Regions from separate parts of the Paenibacillus uliginis N3/975 genome, predicted to be linked through region 4. Evidence: riboswitches for the same ligand, from Rfam matches in the RefSeq annotation. Region 4 holds a riboswitch; each other region holds the start of a gene.
The links. A riboswitch is a leader RNA that binds a small molecule or an ion and turns the genes downstream of it on or off. The one in region 4 is predicted to bind thiamine pyrophosphate.

Region 1 (4,214 bases), 3.2 Mb from region 4:
CATCCTCGCCCTCATCATGCCCGCCCTTGATCACAACGATCTTCGGCCCTAGATCGCGGATACGCCTTGCGGCTTCCCGGCGGTCCCCCATGGATCGGATGCTCATCCCGGATAACACTTCGGCTTCCGGGATATTAGGAGTAACGACGAGCGCCAAGGGCAACAAATCCTCCTTGAGTGCCTGCACCGCTTCTGTCCGCAGCAGCTCGGCGCCACCTTTGGCGATCATCACCGGATCGACAACAACCTTTTCCCAACCAAATTTCCGGATCTGTTCTGCCACGATGCGGATAATATCTGCACTAAACAACATGCCAGTCTTCAAAGCATCTACCCCAAGGTCTGACCCTACAACTTCGATCTGCTCTGCCGACGCTTCCGGAGGTAGTGGATATACCCCATGGACACCCAGTGTATTCTGTACCGTTATCGCAGTAATAGCCGACATGCCATATACACCAAGCTCCTGAAACGTCTTGAGGTCCGCCTGAATTCCGGCTCCGCCGCCGCTGTCCGAGCCAGCAATCGTCAACGCTCTGGGAACGCGAGTGCTCGTCATCGTCTATCACCTGCAGCGGCTGCACTCAATTCCCGAATAACGGAGCGTCCCTCCAATGAGCCCGGGTGCAGCTTGGCGAGCTCATCCAGAAACGCAACCTGGAAGCTTCCGGGTCCGAGATCAGACGTACGTTCCGCTGCCCGTGAGGCAGCCGCACCATAAAAGGCGAGGCCTGTAGTACCTGCCAGCATCAGGTCCGGTTCAACTGCAGCAAAAGCACCCAGCACCGAGGTCAGCAGACAGCCTGCTCCGGTCACCTTGGTGAGCAACACGTCTCCACCGCTTATGATCCGGACTAACGCTCCATCCGTAATGACATCCTTTTGTCCGGTAATCGCGACGATCGTATTCAGCTCTCGTACGGCCCGTATCGCCAGGTCCACATTCCCACCGCCTGCGCTGTCTCCAGCATCCACGCCTTTGATCTCCCGTTCCTCTCCCACAAGATGGGCGATTTCAGCCGCATTGCCCCGCACGAGTGAAATCTTGACCTCGCTAAGGATTCGCAGAGCCGACTCCGTCCGAAACGTTGTGGCTCCCGCGCCCACCGGGTCCAGTAGAACCGGGACGCCATGGGCATTCGCCGATTGCCCGGCGATGATCATGGCGTCCACCAATTCACGGGACAATGTTCCAATGTTCAGCACCAGCGCACCTGCGATCTTCGCCATGTCAGCGACTTCATCAGGAGAATAAGCCATCACAGGCGATGCGCCCAACGCATAAAGACCATTCGCCGTAAAATTGGTCACCACCACATTCGTCATGTTATGTACGAGCGGTTTGTTTGTTCGCACCTTTTCAAGGAGAGCAGAAAGCTCTTGATCCAGCATACTCATATTGATCAGCCTCTCTTATCATTATAGAATCGCAAAAATATCACAAGTCCGCAGCCTACACCTGCAATGGCCACTCTTCCTGCCGGTAAGCCATGTCCCAGAACATATACTCCAGCTGGCAGCTGAGCATGAAATGTTCAGCCATGCGCTCACGCTCGGCAGCCGTTGCTTCTTGCGCCCACGTATCCACACGACTGCGGAAATTGGCTGCTGCATCTTCGGCCCGATTCCCGTAAAAATATATCCACTCATAGAACGGATGGCTCTCATCCGGCTGAACCTCATCCAGCAGCTTCCGGCCGATCTCTAAGTACGTCCAAGGACAAGGCAGCAGCACGGCCATGATCTCACCAAGGCTACCTTCGTGTGCAACCGTCAGCATGTGATGGATATAATGATGTGCGGATGGAGCGAGCGGGTACCCCTGCATTTCTTCATAAGTTACTCCTGCAACAGCACAGAAATTTTGATGCGGGTGAACTTCGCTGTGGAGTATAAAAGAAATCTGTTCATTAAAATCTGCAATCTCATCCCGTGTTCTACATTTAGAGATCGCGATCCCGTAAATCCGCATATAGGCATTCAAATACTCATAGTCCTGTTTGATATAGTGAATTAACTGTTCCTTGGACAAATTCCCGTCTGCAATACCTCTCACAAAGGGATGCTCATAAATGGCCTGAAAAATGCCGTCCGCCTTCTGACGGAGCTCTTGCGTAAAACTCACTTTTCCCCACCTCCAAATAATTGAAGAGCAGGAAGTCCCGTAAGACAGCACCCTCGGAACAACGCAAAAAAAAGCCGCCCCGAAAGCTGGAGCGGCTTCATCTATATGCCTATGAGTGTGAACGAACACATCGCATTTAAGACCTTATAACCGACTCCACTTTCCTACGCTAGTATGAACTAGATCAGGTTCAAAGGGTCCAAGATATCCTCTTGTCTCAGCCGCTAACGGCTCCCCTAGTGGACTTCCTATTCTATTGAGTAATACTGTACAAAGGTTTACTAGATCTGTCAAACATCGTTATTAGAAAAATGAATACGGACTATCGAAGCTGCTTTATCTTTTTCAAAAATATGTACAATTCGCTTTAAGCTCATTTATGGGAATGAGTCCGGTTCTCTATCGTAACCACTGGATGGTACGGTTCGTCTTTCGGAAGCATAGTCAACAGGAATGGAACCAGCAGAGCCATACTTACTGCAAATATAATATAAGGAACAGTAGGGCCATATGTATCAAACACAAAGCCACCCAATGCAGGTCCTATGATCATCCCAAGATTTGAGCCAATGGAATATTTGCCAAAGGCATCCCCAATATGTTCTTCTGGAATCCTCTTAAAAAACATGGCATCGAGAGAAAGATTAAACGTTGAACAGGAAATGATAAAAATTGTCCAAAGTAAAGCAAAAATGCTTAGACTAGAAGAAAATACAATTGTCGAAATGGTTATGAAGGATATAACTACTGATAAAGTAGTAGCCTTACGATAACCTATACGATCTCCAAGTTTGCCCAAAAAGGAACCTGAAAAAGATGAGACAAGCATTGGCAACAAAAAAGTAATGGCAATTTCTTTAATGTCTGCATCAAATCCAGCTTGTAGATAGGGTATTAATAGAGCAAAAATCATACTGGATAACAAACAGAAAAGCACATTAACAAACCAGATTTTTCGCTTTTCTGGAGATAAAACAAGTTTAGGTATATAAGTCATACGTTGCTGCTCAGATGCTCTGGATATGACCAAAGAGTAAACAAATGCCAATGCGGCAACTGCTCCACAAGCCGTAAATAATACTGTCCATCCGTTCAGCAGCTCATATCTGTTTAGAATAAAAAAACATAATCCAACGCCAATAAGACCGCCGAAATTTCGGTTACTGCTAAAGCTTCCTAATTTTTGTGCAAAACCACTTTTTGTATCTGTGATCATTCCGTACAGGGATATTGTAAGCAAAATACCTGCTACACCATGTATCACTCTGGCGAGGAGCAGAATCGATAATTCAGTCGCAACGGCATAGACAAAGTACGCTATGAAAAAACACAATAAAGAACTTATAAATATGGAGCGCCGACTGTATTTATCTGAGACCTTACCAAGAATAAGTCTCATGATCAATTGAAACATTGAGAACACAGAAATTAAGATAGTGAGTTGAAACGTAGTAAATCCCAGCTCTTTTGTATACACAGGCAATAAAACGTCAAGAAAAATGATTGGTAAAGAAATCATAATAATAGGAATCTTTAATTTCTTATAATCCATGACAACACCTCTCTATTTTTTCTGCTACCATCCTCCTGCAGAAGCTCGATACACTTCCCGATCCAGGACGCCCGTAAGTTTATTAATTAATCCTAATCAAAAAAGCAAAAAATGTAAATGCTTGTTAATTATGTTTGTGTGTATAAGCAAAATATGAATCTTAATTCATTGACCATAATGTTCTCAGTGGTAAATACGGGAGCTTATGTTCTTATTTTTCTGAAGCGGTTGTAAAAATGGGACTATGACAAAAAGAGACGAATGAAGGACAACAGATTTTCTCTGACGCCGTAAAGAAGTGATTTTATGATGGCCGAATTGTTAGTACAAGCTCAGCAACACCACGATCAGGAGGCATCGCCAACAAGAAAAGGCTGGCCAATTTATATTGGTCAGCCTTTTCTTATTTTTCAATAGGTTTAACTTCAATTTGATTAACAACGAATTCATTCTTAGCACTATCGAATTTATATGTGACATTGAACTCACACACATATGTGGGGGATACGCCAACAGATCCCGAGATATTTAATTTTA
Region 2 (4,214 bases), 2.7 Mb from region 4:
TTGGCTTACGACGAGAAGCGGGTACAGTGCGGTTTTCATCCAAGGGACCAGATGGAGAAGCAGCGCGATGACCAGACCGACAGCCGTTCCGATGGCGAAGCCAACTAGTGTCAGCTGCAGGGTGGCAAGTGTATGTCCGAGCAGATCTTCGGCTCCAGCAGCGGCTTCCCTGACGATGTCCGAAGGCGGTGGTAGGATCCAGTCTTCCACATGGAACAAGGAGACAGCCAACTGCCACACTGTTAAAAAGAAGAGGACCGCCACAAAGGGCGGCCATAGACGATTCCACCAAATCCTCATGGACGATATTTCTCAGTCAGCCGGTCCATGCTGATTCCTTCAGGATTTTGCGCGATTTTCACTTGGGATATGACGCTCGGGCAGCCCGCCTGGAAAAGTGCCTCGTGCATATCATTCACAATCTTCAGCAGCTCTGGCAGTTCTCCTTCCAGTGTCGTTTCCAGCGCGTTCACCTGATATTTGACACCTGATTCCTGAATGACTTTGATAGCTACGTCTACATAAGGTATGCTGTCCCGACCGTCGGGCGTCTTGGGAATCACTTGAATGCTGAGCAGTGTACTTGCCATGGTCCATTCCATCCTTTCGTTATATCGGATCTATTGTTCTGCGATTTATGGGCTATCCGGTAAAAAATCATTCGTGAACGCGCTGCCTGCCTCGAGTGGCTTATCCAGCAGTTTACGTTCAAACATCCAATCAGCATAACCCTTCCATACGCTTTCTTTCTGTTCTCCCCAGCGAGGAGCATCGTCTTGATAGAGCGGGCTAAGCCATTTCTGGCTAGCCAGCACCAGATCTTTGTCCAGCTCGGGTACTGCCTTGGAGAGGAGAGCAGCTGCTTCTTCCGGCTGTTTAATGGCGTAGTCATAGCCTTTAGCTGTAGCGCGCATGAACGCTTTGACCAGTTCCGGATCTTCATTGATCATTTTCTCGCTCGTTACCAGTACAGGGGTATAATAGTCCAGCGCTTCTGAATAGTCTTTCACATAAATCATGTCCAGTTTCTCTTCACGCAGCTCGGCTTCAATACCTGTCCAAGCGTAAAAGATCCAGGCAAAATCAATATCGCGCTTCACGGCAGTGAAATAATCCGCATCTCCCATATTAATCATTTTTACCTTGCTTACGTCGGCGTTATCCTTCTCCATGATCGATTTCATCACAGCCTCTTCTACAGGGGAACCCCAACCGCCGTAAGATTTGCCTTCAAAATCGGCTGCTTTTTTAATATTCCGGTCAACCGGAGCGGCAAACCCGGACGTATTATGCTGGATCACAGCTGCGATCGAAACGAGTGGCACGCCTTGAGTTCTCGCGAGAGTGACACTTTCCTGGTAGCTGACACCGAAGTCAGCCTTGCCTGAGGCGACCAGAGCATCACTGCCGCCAGCACCCGGCTGTACAATCTTGACGTTGAGCCCTTCCTCCTCGTAATATCCAAGATCTTTTGCAGCGTAAAGCCCTGTATGGTTCGTGTTTGCCGACCAGTCCAGCATAACCTGAACGTCCCGCAGCTCAGCAGCAGGTTTGTTCGAATCACTGGCCCCTTCGTTGTTCGGCTTTTCTTTGTTTCCGCATCCGGCAACGACAAGCAGCACCGCGCAGATTATCACCAAGGACATCCATCTTTTATTCCGTACCATGTTCTCTCTCCTTCTGAACACTTACTTCTACTTACCTAATCACAAAAAAAGCGTCCCGATATTCGGGACGCATACGAGCGCAAAGGTTGATAGCGGTATAAAGAGACCACTAAATACACATTCCTACGCTGGCATTACCCAGATCAGGTATAAGGGTCAGTATGTTAAGGTATACAATCTCAGCCGGCCAATTCCAGCACCCCGGTTCTTATGAAGTTGTTCACATAATTTATGATTAACTACGTGTATTATAGTCCGGCGTTCAACATCTGTCCAGTAAGGACTGGAAGCTATGGATATCCTCAGCGCTGGAAAAATTCAATGTTCTCCCCTTCGGGCCCATGAATAAAGAAGTAACGGTGTCCGTTCGGCAGAGTAACGATTTCTTCATCTAAATGCGGTACATTCAGAGACTTTACCCGGGCGTATTCTTCTTCAATGTTATCTGTACTCACCGCAAAGTGATGGACAGTCCCCTCTGCGGGAAGGGAGTCACTGTATCCTTGAATAAGCTCGACTTCGGTCTCGTCCTCACCGTGAAAGCCGAGGAATGCCAGCTCTATGACTCCGTTCGTATGTGTCAGTCGTCCTTTCAGCTCAAGTCCGACAACCTCCGTATAAAATGCAAGCGTCTTATCCAGGTCCCGCACCACAATACCCACATGATCCAGTCGTCTTCGTGTCATTTTCCAAGCACTCCTTATATATGAAAGTTTAAGAAATTAAAAGAATCATAGCATTTAATTCCTAGTTGTCAAGTAGGGATAGACGAATTTTATAAGGGAGAAGATCTTCCACAGGTAGGTTCAAATCTTACACTTTTGCGTTCTATTCTTTACTTCTTGGTGGGTAAAAAGTATCATTACAATAGATAAATGCCATAATTCTTTAGGCCTACTACATACATCATGTCTACACAAGCTAACCTTTTACAGGGGGAACGCTTATGAACTGGAATATAGCACGAATGGCACCGCTGAGGCTGGCGGTTATATATTTGTTTGTTCAATTTATGGTTGTGCTTTGGGTTCCGGAAGCCGAGGCTGTTCAGAGGGTCCTGACAGTTATCGCGCCGCTCGCCGCTTCAGGATACCTCGCTTTAGCTGCCTTGCGGCATATGGGATCGCTGCGGATTTTTTGGCTGTTGGTCATGCTGGGACTGATCTGCGAAGGATTAGCCCAGTTCGTATGGGCATATCCGATATGGACCAAGGGAGAATATCTGGCTGAACTGAGCACCGCGGATTGGCTCTGGACCATGGAGATGGTGTTGTTTACCACAGGGCTAGTCTATTTGTTCGGATACGAACAAGGACTGCTTAGAGGTCTGCGGTTTATGTTTGATATCGTTATTATATTTATCGTCTTTATTACGGTAAGTTGGGAATATCTCTTGAAGCCTCAACTGCAGGGTTACCTCCTAGAAGGAGAAGGGACCTCGCTCTGGGTAAACCTGATGTATCCAGTGTGCGGCATTATACTGATATTTTTCACACTTGTCTTGTATGCTAATGCCAAGCAAGTTCAGGCAATGGTTGCAGTGTATCTTTGTTTTGGTGGCTTGGCTTTTGTAATCGGGAACCTATTTTATTTAGTTACTGTCGATTTGGTGGGGGCTGTTCCGAACCCTTATTTGGACCTGCTCTGGACAACGGCTGTGTTCCTTATCGGAATGGCGGGCGTACGTTCGGTTTCTGGAATGCGGGAAAAGGACATCGTGAAGGACAAGCAGCCTGCATTTGGGACGTTTTTGGTAAAGTATCTGCTGCCGTACGGTGTTCTCGGGTGGCTTTTTTATTTGATCACGGAGCGATTCGAGGGATGGAGCGGACTGTTTACAGGCTTGTCGCTTAGCGTATTGTTTATTCTGGTTCGTCAGGTGCTCATCCAATTGGAAAATGACCGGCTGATGGAGCGTCTGCACGTCAGCTTGAAGCAAAGTGAGTATCTCGCCCATCATGACGATCTCACAGGCTTGTACAACCGTCGTTATTTCAATGCCCGTCTGATGGAGGGCATTGAGGATGCTGACCAAAAGGGGAGTAGGCTGGGTCTGCTGTATATGGACCTGAACCAGTTTAAATCCGTGAATGACAGCTACGGTCACCGGACCGGTGATCTGCTTATCCAAATGGTAGCACGAAGACTGTGTTCCTTGGACAGTGAACGAATGATTGTTTCCCGTCTGGGCGGGGACGAATTTACCGTTATGGTCTATCCTGCCGTGGACGATAGAGAACTGGCGGAACTAGCTGACCAGATTAGCGCGCACTTGAGTAAGCCCTATGAGCTGGAGGGAGTCGAGATCCAGACGGGGGCTAGCATTGGACTCGCGGTATATCCTGATCATGCCGCGAATGATCAGGAGTTGATCGGACGAGCTGATTCTGCGATGTATGCAGCTAAGGAGAATGGGAGAAACTGGCAATTTTATGCCCAATCTTCACCTACAGTTTCATCATAAAAATGTTAAAAATTGCAAAGATTTTGTAAGCTATATGCCGATAAGAAGTATAGATAGTGAGTGAGCTTGCCGAGGAGGACAAT
Region 3 (4,214 bases), 1.1 Mb from region 4:
CCGTATCTGTGACACAAGCCGCCCTCCCGCTCATACGCAGAACAGGAAAAGGCAGAATCATTTTTATGAGTAGTATTAGCGGAGTAGTCGGATTTCCGGGTTACGGACCATATGCCTCCTCAAAGTTCGCTGTAGAAGGATTTGGTGAATGCCTCTCACTGGAGCTTCAGCCGTTAGGAATCGATGTGGTGCTGATCGAACCCGGTGCGTATGGTACAGCCATATGGAGTAAAGGGTTTAGTGATATTAGCGCACAAGAGGGATCTCCCTATAGGGCTATGCTGGATGATGTGCTGAATTTCTCAAAAGCAACCGCCAAAAGCAGCGGCGACCCACGAGAGGTGGCCCATCTGGTAGGGGAAATCGCACGGATGAAATCTCCCCGATTCAGATATCGGCTGCCGAAGGGCACCCGTATGACCGTTACAGCCAAGCTGCTGCTGCCTTACCGGATGTTCCAGCGCATCGTGTTGAAGACGCTAAGCAGGAAGCGCTGAAATTCAGGAGCTCTTGGCAGACGGTTCGTGGAGCAGGCCGAGCAGTTCTCCCATCTTGACTTTGTCGCCAAGCTTTAGATCACCGCGAGGCGTGAAGGTTCCGTTCTCCGTCAGCAGGACGACGGTAGAGCCGAATTCAAAGTAGGCAAGGTCATCGCCGTTGCTCCATTCATTCGTCTTCTCGTCGGTATAACGAATACTGCTGACATTCATAGCGCCAACCTTAACAACGGCCACTTCGCCGTGTTCATGCCTGATATATGTAATGAGTCTTTCGTTGCGGCTGAGTACATTTCGGATATTGGTGAGCGCAAAATCGTTCACCGGATACACCTTGCCCCGGAGATGTTCGCTTTCCGCTTTCTTACCGGTTACCGGGGAATGAATCCGGTGGTAGTCGGTAGGACTCAAGTAAAGCACGAATACATAGCCATTAAGATAGTTCCCCATCCGTGGAGAATGGTTCAGCAGTTCGTCGACGGTATAATCCTGGCCCTTTACGTTCAAAATGGTTCCCGCTTTGACGGGGCCCATGCCTGTGATAAGGGCGTCAACAGGACTGGTCATGGCGCCCGCTGTTTCATCGATTGCGCGCATGCCCATTTTTAGACGGCGGGAAAAAAACTCATTCAGCGAACGGTATTCATGTATTTCTTTTTCAGCCTCATGGGCGGGAATTTTGTATATTCGAATAAACGTTGGTATGAGATAACGGCTCCATCTGCTGTGGGAAAAGCTACCCATGATGCGGGATACCCACTTTCGGGAGGACAGTTCTGTCATTAGCCTCAGTAATTGTTTAGCCATGTAATTCTCCTTTGTGCTTGCATTAACAAATAGCGTTTTTGGATATATGCGCACTCTGCATTATATTGACATAGAATAAGGGCTAAATCAATAAAAAGGGGATTTTGAAAAAAAGGGGCTTGCAAATTCAGGAAGGACTGGTGTATTTTAAAGTCAGCTTAAAACCGAATATGGAATACGGGGGCTTGAGTGAATCAGGCTGAGACTGCAGATGTTGATCCCGCTGCTGACCGTTAATCTGAACTGGGTAATGCCAGCGTAGAGAATATCCGACCCTGATAGGGCCTATTTTCCGTCTGCGCATATTTTCCAGACGGTTTTTTGTCGTGTTTGTTAATTCAATTTGGGGTAAGAGAGGAGAAGCTGTGATGCAATCTGGTGTTGAAGCAAAAAAGAATGGAAATGTTAGAAGGGGACTGCGGCTTAGTGATATTCTTGTTACGGTTCTGGTCTCGCTTGTTCTAGGTGTGGTATACCATTTCTGGGGTTCGGTATACAGCTTGTTTAAGCCGTTATTTTTTGAGGCGGATGAGATGTTGTACGGCATGTGGTTTGCAGCAGCTCCGCTTGCTTTTCTGTTGATTCGAAAGCCAGGGGTAGCATTAATTGCAGAGCTTGCAGCAGCGCATGTTGAAGTGCTGTTCGGAAGCGGCTGGGGATTGAATCTGCTTCTGTACGGTATCATACAGGGTCTGGGAGCGGAACTGGTATTTGCCGCCTTCCGTTACCGGAAACATGCTGCCTGGACTGTTGCTCTGGCTGGTGCAGCGTCTGCAATCGGTTCGATGGTGATGGATTTCTATTTGGCTTATACAGACAATTATGTGTGGTGGATGTTTGTTGCCAAGTACAGCATGCGTGTTGCAAGCGGTGCGTTGATTGCAGGACTTCTGATGTTCGCTTTGGCCAAAGCATTGGAGCGGACAGGTGTAACCTCACTGCTTCGACCTGCTTCAGCCAAAGATTATGAAGCTCTAGATGATCCGCGCCATGTGTGAGAACCCAGGTGATCAGCATTCAGCGAGTGCCGGCGAAGGAATGGTACCATTCTCGCTGTATGTGGAAGGATTGCGGCTGAAATTTGCGGGTGAAGATCGGCTGGTGTTTAAAGATCTGTCTTTTGCTGCCCAAAAAGGGGAAAAGGTGCTTCTGCTCGGACCGAGCGGATGCGGTAAATCCACATTGCTTCAGGTACTCAGCGGGATGATACCCCATGCGATAGAGGTGCCGATGAAATGCTCGGATCAACGGATTCCGTCTTCTTGGGCGTATGTGTTTCAAGATCCGGACACCCAGTTTTGCATGCCGTATGTAGATGAAGAACTGGCCTTTGTGCTCGAAAATCTTTCTGTGCCACAGGAAGAGATGACTGGCCGGATGCAAGAAGTATTAAGTTCCGTTGGCTTGCGCTTAGAAAATTTACATATTCCGATCAGCCATCTCTCTCAGGGGATGAAACAACGCCTTGCTCTCGCATCGGCGCTGCTCCTTCAACCGGAGGTGCTGTTTCTGGATGAGCCTTCAGCGTTGCTGGATCCGGAAGGCCGGGAACAGATTTGGGAAGCTGTGAAGTCCGTTTCAGATGGACGGACGCTCATTATTGTAGAACACCGGATTGAAGAAATGGCAGCTTATGTAGACCGGGTGGTGCTATTTGGCCCGGATGGCGTGATTCTGGGCCAGGGAAGTCCCGAGGTCGTGTTTACCGTATTTAAGAAAGAGCTAACGGAATACGGGATCTGGTATCCGGGCGTATGGGATGACTATGCCGGATCTCCGGCCGGGACGGAAACCTTCCGACCGTTAACTTCGGTAACGGTAAGGACAGAGGAGCTATGTGAAGATTTAGACGCAGAGGGTGTGTGTGGTGTCAGCGCTGCCCATGTAACAGAGTTATCCACAAATTCGGGTAGCAGCAATATTAGCCGAATTAATCGATGGCATGGTGGTGAGCAGGAAGAACTTCACTCAGGGGGCGTGAATCAAGACCCGGTACTTGAACTGAGTGATTTCACGGTGCTCCGTAAAGGGCAGCCGGTTGTGGCAGTTGATAAAGCAACGGTTTATCCGGGCGAATTCGCAGCCGTCATCGGGCCGAATGGAGCAGGTAAAAGCTCGCTGCTGCTCGGTCTGATGGGACTGCTTAGGGCGGAAGGGGAATACCGTCTTGGTGGAGATATTGTCCCGCCAGGGAAAAAGAGAAAGGAACGAAAACTCCGGCAAGGAATGCTGGGACGAATCGGCTTTGTATTCCAAAATCCAGAGCTTCAATTCGTCACAGAACGAGTCCTGGATGAAGTGGCCTATTCTCTGCTTGTGGACGGAATACCGCTGGAAGAGGCAGAAATGGCTGCGCGTGAATCCCTGAAGCGATTCGGGCTTAGCCGGCTGGAGCAGCGTCATCCATATCAGCTGTCGACTGGTCAAAAGAGAAGGTTAAGCGTAGCAACCGCAATGGCACGAGAACCAGAGATGCTGCTGCTGGATGAGCCAACGTTTGGACAGGATGCGCGGAATACGTTCTCCATATTGGAGATGTGTGAAGAATTGCGCCAGGCAGGTACAGCTATTCTGATGGTAACCCATGAGATGCAAATTGCCCAAAATGCGGCAACTCATATATGGGAAGTCCAGGAGGGGAAGATTATTTCGCAGCAGGCTTCTTCCAGATTGACGGCCAGTCCCATAGGTGAAAACAGAGCTGCTGATGAGAGTTCGGGGGAACGGAGCTTGATGCTATCGGGGGTGAGTCGATGAATTTCTGGAAGCCGAATCGGCTGACTTGGCTGCATCGTGCGAATCCTGTTGTTAAGCTTGGGGTGCTGATGGGACTATTCTTAATGACCGTGTTGACGCATGATATTGATTTTGTTATGTATCAAGCTGTTATTTTTACCGTGTGTCTGTTGG
Region 4 (4,214 bases):
ATAGGGATAAATGATAATTCGGCCGATGATGTCGCAGAAGAGAACAAATGCGGCCCCGAGCAGTGCGGTATGCGAAAGGCTTTTTTTCAAATGATCCCCCAAGTAAAGACTCACGATGTTTGGTACAATCAACCCCAGGAAAGGTATCATACCTACAGTCAGAACTACTGAAGCTGTCACCAGAGCCACAATGATCAAACCGATGTTCACAACTCTCCGGTAACGAAGTCCCAGATTTGTTGCGAACTCCTCTCCCATGCCCGCCACTGTAAACTTATTAGCGAACAAGTAAGCCAGAATGACCAGAGGAACACTTATGTACATCAGCTCGTACTGCCCCTTAATGATCATGGAGAAGTCACCCTGCAGCCAAGCAGACATGTTCTGAATAAGATCATATTTATAGGCGAAAAATGTAGCGATCGAGCTAATAATATTCCCGAACATCAATCCAACCAACGGGATAAATACGGCATCCTTGAATTTGATCTTGTCGAGGATCTTCATAAAGATCATCGTACCTGCAAATGCAAACAGGAATGCAACCAGCATTTTGATCAGAGGACCCGTGGTTGAGAACACCAGCATCGCTACCAGAATACCCAGCCTTGCGGAATCCATAGTCCCTGCCGTTGTTGGAGATACGAATTTGTTCCTGCTGAGCTGCTGCATGATCAAGCCGCAAATACTCATACTGACTCCCGCCAGAATTAGACTGACAAGCCTCGGTATACGACTGACTAGCATAATATGCTGTTGTTGTTCCGTCATTCGGAACAGGTCAAGCGGTGAAATGTCCTTTACTCCTATGAATAAGGAAATAATGGATAACACCACTACTGCTGCGATCAAGTATCTTTTATTCATAGCTCTTCCTTCTATGCGGGATGCAGTTCCGGTATGATCCGGCTGGATGTCGACATCACTCTCAATGAGATTGATTATCATTTGCGATCTAAAGTGAATTATATCATCACATTCTCAACCCGACAAGTATAATTGAGAATCAAACTCAATTATATTTTAAATTATTTGCACATTTGTTCATCATTTGTTCATAATGTTAAATTTTTTTCATGATAAGATCACTTGTTTAAATCGCTTGGTTCAATTATTTGTTTGAACTTCAAAAAAAGTGATTAATAAAATCTTGACAAAACATTCTGTATTATACTAAGATACTTACGTATCAATCATTTCTTACAAAACGTAAGTTAATGAACGTTGTGAGAACTCTATATGATTGATCCGAGTATTTAGAAACCAAGATGCATAATCACAGGTATATCAAGGAAATGCTTATATCAGGTGGAAATGCAAAAATGATAATTTTAGGAGGATTTTATTTTATGTCAACAGATTTCAGCACTGCCCTTAAGAATCGCCGCTCCCACTATGCAATCAGCAAAGATTCCGTTATTTCGGATGAGCGTATCCAGGAAATCGTAAATGAAGCTGTAAAACATACTCCGTCTTCTTTTAACTCCCAAAGTGCCCGTGTGGTTGTACTTTTAGGAGAACAACACGATAAGCTGTGGAACATGACAGAAGGTATTCTTAAAGAAGTTGTAGGCGGAAGTGAGGAGCAGTTTGCACCTACCGCTCAAAAAATGGCTGCTTTCCGTGGTGGTTACGGCACTGTTCTCTTCTTTGAAGACAGTAGCGTTATTTCACACCTGCAAGAAAACTTTGCTCTTTATGCGGATAACTTCCCAATCTGGTCTCAGCAGTCTTCAGGAATGCTTCAGTTCGTAGTATGGACAGCACTTGAAGCAGAAGGTCTTGGTGCTTCCTTGCAGCACTATAACCCACTGATTGATGAGAAAGTAAGAAACGAATGGAACCTGCCTGAAAGCTGGAAGCTTATAGCTCAAATGCCTTTCGGCAAACCTACAGCCGAGCCTAGCGAGAAAGAATTCCAACCTCTTGAAGATCGCGTAAAGCTGTTTAAATAAGTAACTTAGTCAAGAAAGCACCGATTATAGTCGGTGCTTTCTTTCATTATTTATAGTATCTTATACATATTGATATATCCTGGTCACGGCGAGTACAATATCGCTATAACGATTTTATCTTCAATTCATTGAAGTTCGCTTCACTCAACTTACTGACTCATTTTCAAGCTGAACTAGGGGTGCCTCGTGCTGAGAGACGAATTGTTCGTCAACCCTTACTACCCGATCTAGGTCATACTAGCGTGGGGAAGTGGAGCTTTATGTTTATTTTGCTATAAGCATAAAACTGCACTCCTTCACAGGGTGCAGTCTTTTTATATCTTATTAGGAGGTTATTATGTATGAGTAATCCAGCATGCGGGACCAGCAGGATCGTAGGCTGCCGTTTCTCTGTATTTCCGATGACAGACAGGTTCGTTCAGGTCATTACAGAAGCATTGGCGTCCGTAAACACGGACAAAGTATGGATGTATACCGATGATTTATGTACTTGCATTAGAGGCAGAGCTGAACATGTATTTGACGTAACCCGTGCGATATTCGCGCATTCAGCGGCCACTGGCGTACATACCGTATTTAATGGAACATTCTCCATTGGATGTCCAGGCGACAGCAAAGGTGATGTGTATATGTCTGAAGATGATACACGTATGAACGAAAGCCTTGCGGGTTCCGCTAATATTGAAACTGCCTGTCATTTCTCGCTCTATCCACTCGGCACAGAAAATTATATGGACATCATATACCAAGAGGTTGAGCGAGCAAAATCAAAAGGGACTTTAACACAAGGCATCCACTATGCCAGCCGACTGGACGGCACAGTATCAAGGGTGTTCGACACGCTCGAAGATGCCTTTATGCATGCAATTCAAACTGACCGAAGCCATCTGGTTATGACAGCTGTAGTATCGGCCAATAGCCCTTCACCAAAAGAAATCTAGCACATGATACTATCACACAAAACAAAGATGAGCTCGGCCTGATTGCAGGCCGAGCCTTGTTTCTTTTGTTCTGCTTAGTTGCTTATACCCATGCAGCAAGGATGATAACCAGCAGAATGAAAAGAACCAAAACCACGCCTACTGTACTACCGAAATATCCTCCACCGCAAACATCACCCATGTTGATCCCTCCTGAGTTTAAGTTTCGTGTGATCTAATCACAATATTAGTGTATTGAGATGGGAGCGATTCAGTAACGGCAAGAGCCCCTTACCTGTGTTTATTCTTCATACCCGATTAAATGAGGTCCTCCATAAGGCTCCAGTAGTCTTGGCACCAATTCGATTAACGCTTCCCGATCATCGTAAAGATACAGCCTTTCGAGCGCATCCTCCAAATCCGCTGCGATGCTGGAATTAAATGCCGACACCAAACGGTATAATGTCTTTCCTTCACCTGTCCAATGTTGATTTGCTCTAAGAATAAACTCGCAAAGCAGCGTGGTCAGTTTTTGAGCGATAAACCACATTTCTACACGTTTGTCTGAGCCTTTTAAATCCATCATAAATTCGGTTACAGCATAACGCGCTACATCTATATCAAAGGAAGTATAGGGCAACGGGCCATAATCCAGATCGTTTTGGGCTTCTTCCCGAATCTTCTCCCCTTCCGGGCGGGAATGAATTACTCTCCCTTCTGCAAGTATCCGCTGCAGAGTTGGATTTCCGGCCATTACACCCGCATCAAACTGCTCCCGGTATCCTGACGTTGTCAGGAAGAACAGTTCCACGACCCAGCCGAATGATTCAATCGTTTTTCGATTGAAGTCTTCCACACTGTCATCTATAAGCACAATATCGAGATCAGATTGCTCGTTGTGCTCTCCTCTGCCTGCACTTCCTCCTAATACAGCTATCAAGCAATTCGGATAGTCCCGAGATATCAGTTGTTTGGCTGCCTCAAACGGCTCAGTTTTCACGATACGTTCCCCCATTGTTTGATAAATATCTCCTCAGCCGAGAAAAACGGGCTCAAATTATTAAATTCAGCTAAAACCCCAAAGGTACCTTAAACATATGGTAAATAGACGAATACACTTTACACCGAATAAAGGAAGAATTGGGGGACTCAAGAGCATGAACTATATCAACATGCTATCCAAATTAGGAATGGGAAGCGCTCATCCGGGAGGATTTGAAGCGACCCTAAGGTTGTTTCGGAAAGAACCAATTCCTCAAGGCAGCCGTATTTTAGAAGTAGGCTGTGGGACCGGTAGAACTGCATGTCACCTGACCGAGCAAGGATATAGCGTTACCGC

Region 1: linked by a shared signal. The riboswitch ahead of tenA (thiaminase II) and the one ahead of B9N86_RS09265 (YkoF family thiamine/hydroxymethylpyrimidine-binding protein) in region 4 are both predicted to bind thiamine pyrophosphate.
Region 2: linked by a shared signal. The riboswitch ahead of B9N86_RS26625 (ABC transporter substrate-binding protein) and the one ahead of B9N86_RS09265 (YkoF family thiamine/hydroxymethylpyrimidine-binding protein) in region 4 are both predicted to bind thiamine pyrophosphate.
Region 3: linked by a shared signal. The riboswitch ahead of B9N86_RS04080 (ECF transporter S component) and the one ahead of B9N86_RS09265 (YkoF family thiamine/hydroxymethylpyrimidine-binding protein) in region 4 are both predicted to bind thiamine pyrophosphate.

What each region holds. Positions count from the first base shown of each region.
Region 1 is NZ_LT840184.1:5,137,897-5,142,110, forward strand. Features, by position in the region: gene thiD (bifunctional hydroxymethylpyrimidine kinase/phosphomethylpyrimidine kinase) at 1-559, opposite strand, end outside; gene thiM (hydroxyethylthiazole kinase) at 556-1,398, opposite strand; gene tenA (thiaminase II) at 1,454-2,125, opposite strand; TPP riboswitch at 2,270-2,373, opposite strand; gene B9N86_RS24080 (MFS transporter) at 2,499-3,677, opposite strand; gene B9N86_RS24085 (hypothetical protein) at 4,081-4,214, opposite strand, start outside.
Region 2 is NZ_LT840184.1:5,702,274-5,706,487, reverse strand. Features, by position in the region: gene B9N86_RS26635 (ABC transporter permease) at 1-300, opposite strand, end outside; gene B9N86_RS26630 (MTH1187 family thiamine-binding protein) at 297-590, opposite strand; gene B9N86_RS26625 (ABC transporter substrate-binding protein) at 636-1,667, opposite strand; TPP riboswitch at 1,771-1,881, opposite strand; gene B9N86_RS26620 (VOC family protein) at 1,970-2,353, opposite strand; gene B9N86_RS26615 (GGDEF domain-containing protein) at 2,614-4,131, shown strand.
Region 3 is NZ_LT840184.1:875,919-880,132, forward strand. Features, by position in the region: gene B9N86_RS04070 (SDR family oxidoreductase) at 1-497, shown strand, start outside; gene asd (archaetidylserine decarboxylase) at 501-1,304, opposite strand; TPP riboswitch at 1,472-1,586, shown strand; gene B9N86_RS04080 (ECF transporter S component) at 1,673-2,302, shown strand; gene B9N86_RS04085 (ABC transporter ATP-binding protein) at 2,343-4,061, shown strand; gene B9N86_RS04090 (energy-coupling factor transporter transmembrane component T family protein) at 4,058-4,214, shown strand, end outside.
Region 4 is NZ_LT840184.1:1,959,991-1,964,204, reverse strand. Features, by position in the region: gene B9N86_RS09275 (ABC transporter permease) at 1-867, opposite strand, end outside; gene B9N86_RS09270 (nitroreductase family protein) at 1,350-1,955, shown strand; TPP riboswitch at 2,121-2,221, shown strand; gene B9N86_RS09265 (YkoF family thiamine/hydroxymethylpyrimidine-binding protein) at 2,297-2,896, shown strand; gene B9N86_RS09260 (YjcZ family sporulation protein) at 2,979-3,077, opposite strand; gene B9N86_RS09255 (nucleotidyltransferase domain-containing protein) at 3,177-3,875, opposite strand; gene B9N86_RS09250 (class I SAM-dependent methyltransferase) at 4,033-4,214, shown strand, end outside.